Regions from separate parts of the Blautia sp. MSK20_18 genome, predicted to be linked through region 3. Evidence: predicted binding sites of a transcription regulator. Region 3 holds the regulator's gene; each other region holds the start of a gene.
What was found. Region 3 encodes HrcA, which represses chaperone genes, less so after heat shock. Its sites were predicted from a motif close to TGTTAGCACTCNNNNNNNNNGAGTGCTAACA; they were not measured.

Region 1: the regulator HrcA is predicted to act here: its motif matches at 946-976, upstream of LI091_RS05245 (Hsp20/alpha crystallin family protein).
Region 2: the regulator HrcA is predicted to act here: its motif matches at 946-976, upstream of LI091_RS07805 (Hsp20/alpha crystallin family protein).
Region 4: the regulator HrcA is predicted to act here: its motif matches at 1,153-1,183, upstream of groES (co-chaperone GroES).

Annotation. Positions count from the first base shown of each region.
Region 1 is NZ_JAJCGR010000006.1:11,766-13,972, forward strand. It holds gene LI091_RS05245 (Hsp20/alpha crystallin family protein) at 316-768, opposite strand; gene LI091_RS05250 (glycoside hydrolase family 36 protein) at 1,284-2,207, shown strand, end outside.
Region 2 is NZ_JAJCGR010000010.1:52,916-55,122, forward strand. It holds gene LI091_RS07805 (Hsp20/alpha crystallin family protein) at 358-795, opposite strand; gene LI091_RS07810 (YibE/F family protein) at 1,214-1,960, opposite strand; gene LI091_RS07815 (YibE/F family protein) at 1,957-2,207, opposite strand, start outside.
Region 3 is NZ_JAJCGR010000023.1:32,810-35,016, forward strand. It holds gene LI091_RS12670 (ABC transporter substrate-binding protein) at 1-544, shown strand, start outside; gene hrcA (heat-inducible transcriptional repressor HrcA) at 721-1,764, shown strand; gene grpE (nucleotide exchange factor GrpE) at 1,783-2,207, shown strand, end outside.
Region 4 is NZ_JAJCGR010000003.1:140,264-142,470, reverse strand. It holds gene LI091_RS03240 (FtsK/SpoIIIE family DNA translocase) at 1-615, shown strand, start outside; gene rlmH (23S rRNA (pseudouridine(1915)-N(3))-methyltransferase RlmH) at 612-1,091, shown strand; gene groES (co-chaperone GroES) at 1,207-1,494, shown strand; gene LI091_RS03225 (MATE family efflux transporter) at 1,494-1,988, shown strand; gene LI091_RS18440 (hypothetical protein) at 2,018-2,173, shown strand.

The DNA of each region.
Region 1 (2,207 bases), on a different contig from region 3:
CCTGAAGGATTACGAAACAGATTTATTTAACCGAATGCGGATTGCAAATATCCGATTAGCTGTGCATATTATACCATTAATTTCAAAAAAATGAAATAATATAATGCAAAATATATAAAAAATATTCAAAAAATCAAGCATATTTGTTAAAAAATATCCAATATCATGAAAACTTTGACAAAAGGATCATTACTATAGAGTGAAAGTACTTGTGAGTACGTAGTAAATTGGAAAGAGAGTGTCATATGTATTATTGCGTATAAAAAAGAGGAGGAGAATCCCTATGGATCCTCCCCCTGTGAGAGTGAGTCAATGTCAGCCTTCAATAGATACATATTTATCAGCTTCAATCTCTTCAGCTGCTTTTTTCGGAATAGAAAGTCTCAGAACACCGTTCTCAAATTTTGCATGGACATCTTCGTTTTTTACACCATTACCAACATAGAAGCTTCTGCTTGTGCTGCCGGCATAACGTTCACGGCGGATATAATTGCCTTTCTTGTCTTCCTCGTCTTTGTCAAGACCCTTGGCAGCGGAGATGGTAAGATAACCATCCTTCAGCTGTACCTGTACTTCATCTTTCTTAAATCCTGGAAGATCTACATCCAGCTCATAGCCTTTATCTGTTTCACGTACATCAGTTTTCATGATATTTTTTGCATGTTTGCCATAAAGAGGGTTCTTTCCGCTAAAGAAATTATCTCTGAATCCAAAATCATCCATCCAGTCATCAAATAAGTTTTCTCCAAATACACTCGGGAACATCATAAGTCATTTCTCCTTTCAAATTGAAAAGCCGTTCCGGTGGATCAAGAAATCCAACTGTTGCCGGTATATAGTTACCACTTCGGGTTATTCCGCAGTGGTGATCGTTTGGTTTTATTCTGAACATCTGGAAGTTCTTTTTTATCTCCTTCCTTGTTCTATATGTAATATAACACCTGTTGCTAGCAAAGTCAAGAGGTGAGTGCTAAAAAATTGTGAAGAATTTGTGTTCCGTAAAATGAAAAACTAATTTCCACCTTTAGCCCTTTATGTTCTTATATTAAAAAGCGAATCGGACAAGGTCTGAAAAGCTTATGCAGATTGAACATTCTGCAATGTTATAATAACTTTAAAGCATAGAAAAAACCAAAAAAATCAATATAATAAGGCATATAGACAAAATGTATTAAAAAAATTTTTCGTACATTCTTCTGAGTTGAACAGACGATAGAAAGACAGTATTCATGAGTATGTAGGTAAAGCAAAATGTAAATGAAAAAGTACAGGAGGAGAGAATAATGCAGAAAAAATATGCAGATTTTAAGCTTGGGGTACCGGATTATGTAACAGTGGAAACAGAAGAGGAGAGACTTGTGTGCCAGGGAGGGCAGACGACAGTAGCTGCCGGTGCAACTACTGTGGAATTTCAGGACGCAGGTGAACATGAGGATATATTTGTCACATCCGAGGATGCAGTGAGATGTGTGAAGCTGAGATGGAACTACAAGATCCCGAAATCCGCCAGATTTCTGGGAGATGCCTGGGAACGTACCTATGGTGATGCGGAATGGCATGGAATGAGCGGAAACCGTTATCTGCCGTGGTATTTTCTGGCGAAGCTTTCTGAGAAGGTTCTCTGCTTTGGCGTAAAGGTCCGTCCTTCTGCTATGTGCTGCTGGCAGGTGGATACCAAAGGAATTACTTTGTTTCTGGATGTTCGCTGCGGAAATACAGGAGTACAGCTGAAAGGAAGAAAGCTGTGTGCCGCACAGATCGTCTGCATGGAAGCAGAAGGAGCAGATACTTTTGAAACTGCACAGAAATTCTGTGAAAAAATGTGTACAGATCCGATCTTCCCGGAGTTTCCGGTATATGGAAGCAATAACTGGTACTATGCTTACGGTGACAGCTCCGAAGAGGAGATCTTAAGTGATACCGATTATATCCTGAAACTGACCGAAGGTGTAAAAAATCCTCCGTTCATGGTCATTGATGACTGTTGGCAGGAACATCACCGCCTGGATGAATACAACGGTGGACCATGGACAAAAGGCAATGACAGATTTCCGGATATGAAAGGTCTTGCAGACAAGCTGGAGAAAAAAGGTGTCCGCCCGGGTATCTGGGTCCGTCTGCTTCTTAATGAAGATGAGAATATCCCGGATGAGTGGAGAATTTCCTATAATGACTGTCTCGATCCGTCCCACCCGGATGCACTGGAA
Region 2 (2,207 bases), on a different contig from region 3:
AATTTCCGCTGTTTACCTGTTCCAAGTATAACAGAGTGAGGAAAGAGTGTAAAGTTAATCAGAATTCGTTACTGTTCACTCCGTTCTCAGCAACACGCTTCGCGGAATATTACCAGTAAACAGTAATCAGAATTCACCTCCGTACTTCAGGCTGAAACGTAAAGAACCCCTCTGCCGGACATTGGCAGAGGGGTGGAAAAAAGGGGGTTATATTCATTTATATAAACAAATGCAATGTGCAATTTGGAGCTTTAATATTTGCAATATCCGTTTGGGTTGTTCCGGATATTGTTATTATGCTATATCCCATCACCCGGAGCTTGCAATCCAGTACCGGGGCTTCACAATAAATGCTGATCAATCAATAGAAACAAATTTCTTCTCTTCTGCTTCTTTCTTGGTCTCTTCCTTCGGGAAGGTTACATGAAGGATTCCGTTCTCATATTTCGCATGGATATCTTCATGCTTAATGCTCGAGCCTACATAAAAGCTTCTGTTGCAGGTTCCTGTATAACGTTCTCTGCGAACATATTTACCTTTATCATCCTTCTCGTCCTTCTTCTCTTCTCTGGTTGCCTGAATGTTCAGATAACCATTCTTCAGCTGGATCTTCACATCCTCTTTCTTAAATCCCGGAAGATCGATCTCCAGTTCATAATTGCCATCTACATCACGGATATCTGTCTTCATCATATCCTTCACCTGAGGATAAGCATTGGCAGCTGCCTGACGGCCTGTCGGATATCCCATAAAATCATCAAATAAATCTTCTCCGAAAATACTTGGCATTAACATAACTCATTCCTCCTGATCTATATTCGCTGCGTGCTGCGCAGGCGTTTTTAATTTACTGTTTCTGAAAACATCTGCAAATTCTGTAAGAACTTTCTCCGGAAGATTTCTTTTTTCTCTCTTCCTTTGTTCTGTATGTACTATAACACGCATTATTAGCACTGTCAAGAGGCGAGTGCTAATTTCACACTTTCTTCACATTTTCCGTAATTTTACGATCCATTTTTCCGATACATATGTCTTAAGCGCCGAAGATAGAAGGACTCCCAGGATCAGAAATGGAACTGCCTGAAAAAACACTCCCATAAATACATAAATATAATAACTGCTTTCATAAAAAAGAGCCCACGTCTGCTGAATACAGAAAAGAACATCTGTATCGGGACCATGGATTCCGTATTCAGTGCAGTGGAGATATGCTTCATGAGATCTGTCGAATAATACATTTAATCGATACCGGGACGGTAATAAGGCAGGCTACCGCACCAGATAGCATGGCTGCAACATCCTGGAATAGGAACTGGGAATTAAGAATGATCTCTAGGCTATATTGCTGTGTCTGAATGTATGAAAATAATAAAATAGTTCCTCCAAGATAAGCAAACAGCAACGTATTTACCGTTGTACCGATAATTTCTTTCCCAACCTGATAGCCGGAAGCTGTAAGCTCTTTCGCTGTCAGACTGTTTTTATGAGTCCAGACTTCATATACAGAAGATGTTACAGATAATGCTGTATCGATAACAGCCCCAAGAGTACTGAAAACAGTTACAAATATTCCTACATGAAGCATGTTAATATGAAGGTCCGTACTGTAATAATACATAAAATCGTCTTCCGAAATCTGCAGCTCATTTAACCCGTAACTTCCTGATCTCCACGTAATAATATAAATCGGAATAAACAAAAGTAACATTACCAGCAGTGTAGCCAGAAAAGCCGCCCGCGTCTTTGGATTATTTCCGTTCTGATAAAACAGAGAAATATAACAGACACCTGCACCTGCCACCAATATCAGGAGCAGTACAGGAAAACCGGCAGACATCAGCATAATTGAAAAAAATAAAATTACAATATTCCCCGCCAGTGTCATAATTGACATGGCTCCACGCTCTCCGCCAATCAAGATCACCAGAAAAATTAAAATCAATGCAAGAAAAATGATCATTCTCTGACACCCCTTTTCCGTGATGGTATTTTCATAATCGCTGAAGCAATAAAAACAGATACCGGTATTGCCAGTACAATTCCAATACTTTCTATCAGAAAACGACAGATATCATATGGAATGTGGTATCTCACGATCGTTATAAAACTTATATCATTATTCATCTTAAGTATGAACATGGGAATCATGCCGCTTGCCAGAACAAACAGCAGTACATTTATCATGGTTCCCATAATATCATATCCGA
Region 3 (2,207 bases):
GATATCAGAGGAGAATCTGATCGACCAGCATGACCAGCTGAATGAAAAATTTATAAACGGCCAGTATGGATGTATGTTTATGTATACCGGTGTGTTGAGTACTTTTCAGAATGCAGGCGTGTATGGAAAAGATAAGATCCATATGGCACCATTTCCGGAATTTGACGAGAAGGTGACCAATATCGCAACCTGGCAGTATGTACTGAATAAAAATTCTGATCATAAAGAAGCAGCTCTGAAGTTCCTTCAGTATGTGTCCGGATATGAGGCCAGTAAAAATTACGGACAGCTGACAAAAATGTGTCCGGCAAGACTGGATGTGATCGAGGATAAGAATTTTGATCTGGATGGCATTGAAATGATCCGGCAATATCTGAAAGATTATAAGCTGAAAGCAAGACCACTGTGTGCCGATTCCATAGAAGCCGTTTCGTCCATGGGAACGGAATTTCAGAAATATATGCTGGGACAGAAAACAGAAGCGGAATTTTTTGCCGGGGCACAGAACTGCATAGACCAGTATTACAAAAAAGCATCGTACTGATGCTTTTTTTGTTTTGAAAAAATAAGAACTTTTTTTCAAAACATATTGACAAATATTTTACATGGTGATATCTTAAAGACTGTAGATGTTAGCACTCCACTAAAATGAGTGCTAACAGATGTAAAAAAAGAATCAACATCCGTCAGGAAAGAATAAAAAGGAAAGGAGATGGATTCATGGAAGAGGTGTTGAATGAGCGCAAGCAAAAAATCTTAAAAGCAATCATCAAGACCTATATGGAAACCGGAGAACCGGTTGGTTCCAGGACCATTTCCAAGTATGCGGATCTCAATGTCAGTTCCGCAACGATCCGAAATGAAATGTCAGACCTGACAGATATGGGCTATATCGTCCAGCCTCATACCTCAGCAGGAAGGATTCCTTCAGATAAGGGCTACAGACTTTACGTCAATGAGTTGATGAAGGAGAAGGAAGCGGAGGTCGCAGAGCTGCGAGATCTGATCATTGAGAAGACAGATAAGATGGATAAGGTGCTTAAGAAGGTTGCGAAGGTTCTTGCTTCCAATACCAACTATGCTACCATGGTTTCCGTTCCGCAGTACAGCGGCAACAAGGTCAAGTTCATCCAGCTGTCGAGGATGAGCGAGCTTCAGCTTGTGGCAGTGGTTGTCAGTGACAACAACACAGTCCGGAACCAGATCATCAATCTGGATGAGGAAATGGACGACCAGACGATCCTGAAACTGAATCTTCTTCTTAACACCAATCTCAATGGGATCCCGATCCAGGATATCAATCTTGGGATGATCGCCAGACTGAAGGAACAGGCAGGCAGCCACAGCGGTGTGGTGGCAACGGTTCTGGATGCAGTGGCAGCCACCATTCATGTGGAAGAGGAAGATATGGAGATCTATACTTCAGGTGCAACTAACATCTTCAAGTATCCGGAGCTTGCCGATAAAGAGAAGGCAACGGAGCTGATCTCCGCATTTGAGGAGAAGCATGAACTTGCCGATCTTGTAAAAGAACAGATGTCAGATGGAGAGAATACAGGAATCCAGGTTTACATCGGTGATGAGATGCCAATCCAGACCATGAAGGACTGCAGCATTGTAACTGCCAGATATGAACTGGGAGACGGAATGTACGGAACCATCGGGATCATCGGTCCCAAACGAATGGATTATGAGAATGTAGTGGACAGTCTGAAGGAACTGAAGAATCATCTGGATGACGTTTTGAAAAAGAAGAAAACTTAGAAAGGCGGTAGAAAAAAAGTGTCGGAGGAAACAAAGAAAACATCCGAAGAGCAGGAAGCGGAGAAGGAAATCCCCGTAACTGACGGAGATCAGGAAGAAGAAAACCTGACACCGGAGGGAGAAGATCTGCCGGAGGAAGAAAACAATACTCCAGGCGAAGAAGCTGCCTCAGAGGATAAAAAAGAAGAAAAATCAAAAACTTCCTTCTTCGGAAAGAAGAAAAAAGATAAATCTGAGCAGAAGGTGGAGGAACTTACCGATCGCCTGAAGCGTACCATGGCTGAATTTGATAATTTCCGTAAAAGAACGGAAAAAGAAAAATCCAGCATGTACATCATCGGAGCAAAAGAAATCGTTGAAAAGATCCTGCCGGTTGTGGATAACTTCGAAAGAGGTCTTGCACAGGCACAGGAAGGCGATGCTTTTGCAGATGGAATGAAAAT
Region 4 (2,207 bases), on a different contig from region 3:
GAGGATGCGATCTGCCGTCTGGCCCAGCTGGCACGTGCAGCAGGTATCCATCTGATCATTGCTACCCAGAGGCCATCTGTCAATGTCATCACAGGTCTGATCAAGGCCAATATGCCGTCCAGGATCGCATTTTCCGTATCTTCCGGCGTGGATTCCAGGACGATCCTGGATATGAACGGTGCCGAGAAGCTTCTTGGCAAGGGCGATATGCTGTTTTATCCGCAGGGGTATCAGAAGCCGGCCAGACTGCAGGGCGCTTTTGTTTCAGATGAGGAGGTCAGTGCAGTCGTAGAATATGTTTCTGACAAAAATCAGGGTGCTGTTTATGATACCTCCATTGAGAAGCAGGTCAATACAGCCGGTGTCCCGGGAGGAGCCGGCGGCGGTGACAGAGATGTCTATTTTACAGAAGCCGGTAAATTTATCATTGAGAAGGAAAAGGCCTCCATCGGTATGCTCCAGCGTATGTTCAAGATCGGATTTAACCGTGCGGCAAGGATCATGGATCAGCTTTGTGACGCAGGAGTGGTAGGTCCGGAGGAAGGAACCAAGCCAAGGAAGGTTTTGATGTCAGCAGAAGAATTTGAGAATTATCTGGAGGAGAACGGCGGATGAAAATAAGTATCCTGACAGTAGGGAAGATCAAGGAAAAATATCTGCGGGATGCCATTGCGGAGTATTCCAAGCGCCTCGGGCGTTACTGCAAGCTGGAGATCATAGAAGTGTCCGACGAAAAAACACCGGATAATGCCAGCGAAACAGTAGAAGATGCCATTCGGAACAAGGAAGGGGAGCGTCTTCTTAAATATATCCGGGATGATGCGTTTGTGATCACTCTGGAGATCGGAGGCGAACAGCTGACCTCTGAGAACTTCGCACGGAAGATCAACGAGCTGGGAATACGTGGGACCAGCCATATCCAGTTTGTGATCGGCGGCTCTATCGGTCTTGGAAAAGAAGTACTGAAGAGATCAGACTATGCTTTAAGCTTTTCGAAGATGACATTTCCTCATCAGCTGATGCGTGTGATCCTTCTGGAACAGATCTACCGCAGTTATCGTATCATCAGCGGAGAGCCCTATCATAAATAATATCATACTACATATCTGCAAATATCTTGACAATTTTCGGATATGTAGTATGATAAAAAAAGAGTAGCACTCAAAGCTCAAGAGTGCTAATAATCACAGAAAGAAGGAAATGAATATGGCATTAAAACCAGTTGCAGACAGAGTTATCGTAAAATATTTTGAGACAGAAGACAAAACCGCATCCGGCATCGTACTTCCGGACAGCTCCAAGGAGAAAACCCAGCAGGCAGAGGTTATCGCAGTAGGTGGCGGTAAGGTCGTAGACGGTAAAGAAGTACCGGTACAGGTAAAGCCGGGCGACCGTGTGATCTACGGAAAATACACAGGAACCGAGATCAAATATGAGGGTGAGAAATATCTGGTGATCAACGCAGATGATATCATTGCTATCGTAAAAGACTGATGAAGAATTTTTATCGTAATTTTCTGAAATTATGCTCCATGCTGGTGTTGCAGAATGTAGTGACCTTAAGTGTCAATCTTGCTGACAACATTATGCTTGGAGCCTTCAGCGAAACTGCATTATCCGGTGTGACCACCGTAAACCAGGTACAGTTCGTCTTTCAGCAGCTGCTTATGGCTCTGGGAGACGGACTTGTCATATTCGGAAGTCAGTACTGGGGAAAGAAAGAGACAGAGCCGGTAAGGAAGATCGGTGCCTGGGCCATGCGCACAGGCTTTTTTATTGCCCTTGTGCTGTTTATCCTGGCCAGTCTTTTTCCAACACAGCTGCTGGGGCTTTTTACAACAGACCAGACGATTATCGAAGCCGGTCTTTCCTATCTGGCGATCATCCGGTTTACTTACTTTTTCTTTGCGGTGACGCAGATCCTGCTTGCTACACTGCGCTGTGTGGAAATTGCAGGGGTTGCCTTCGGGCTTTCGTTAATGACTTAAGTGTAGTAATGGTAGGAATGTCCTATCAGATGCCGACAAATGGTGGTATCATCCGGGGAAGCGGAAGCATCGCTTATTCCATGAAGGTGGACCTGATCAGTACCTGGGGGATCGTGATCCCTCTGTGTGGTCAAGGCATCTCCGGCAGTGGTGGTATGCTGCCTGAATGCAGATCAGATCTTTAAATGCGTGCCTGCATTTTTGAAGTGCAATTACGGA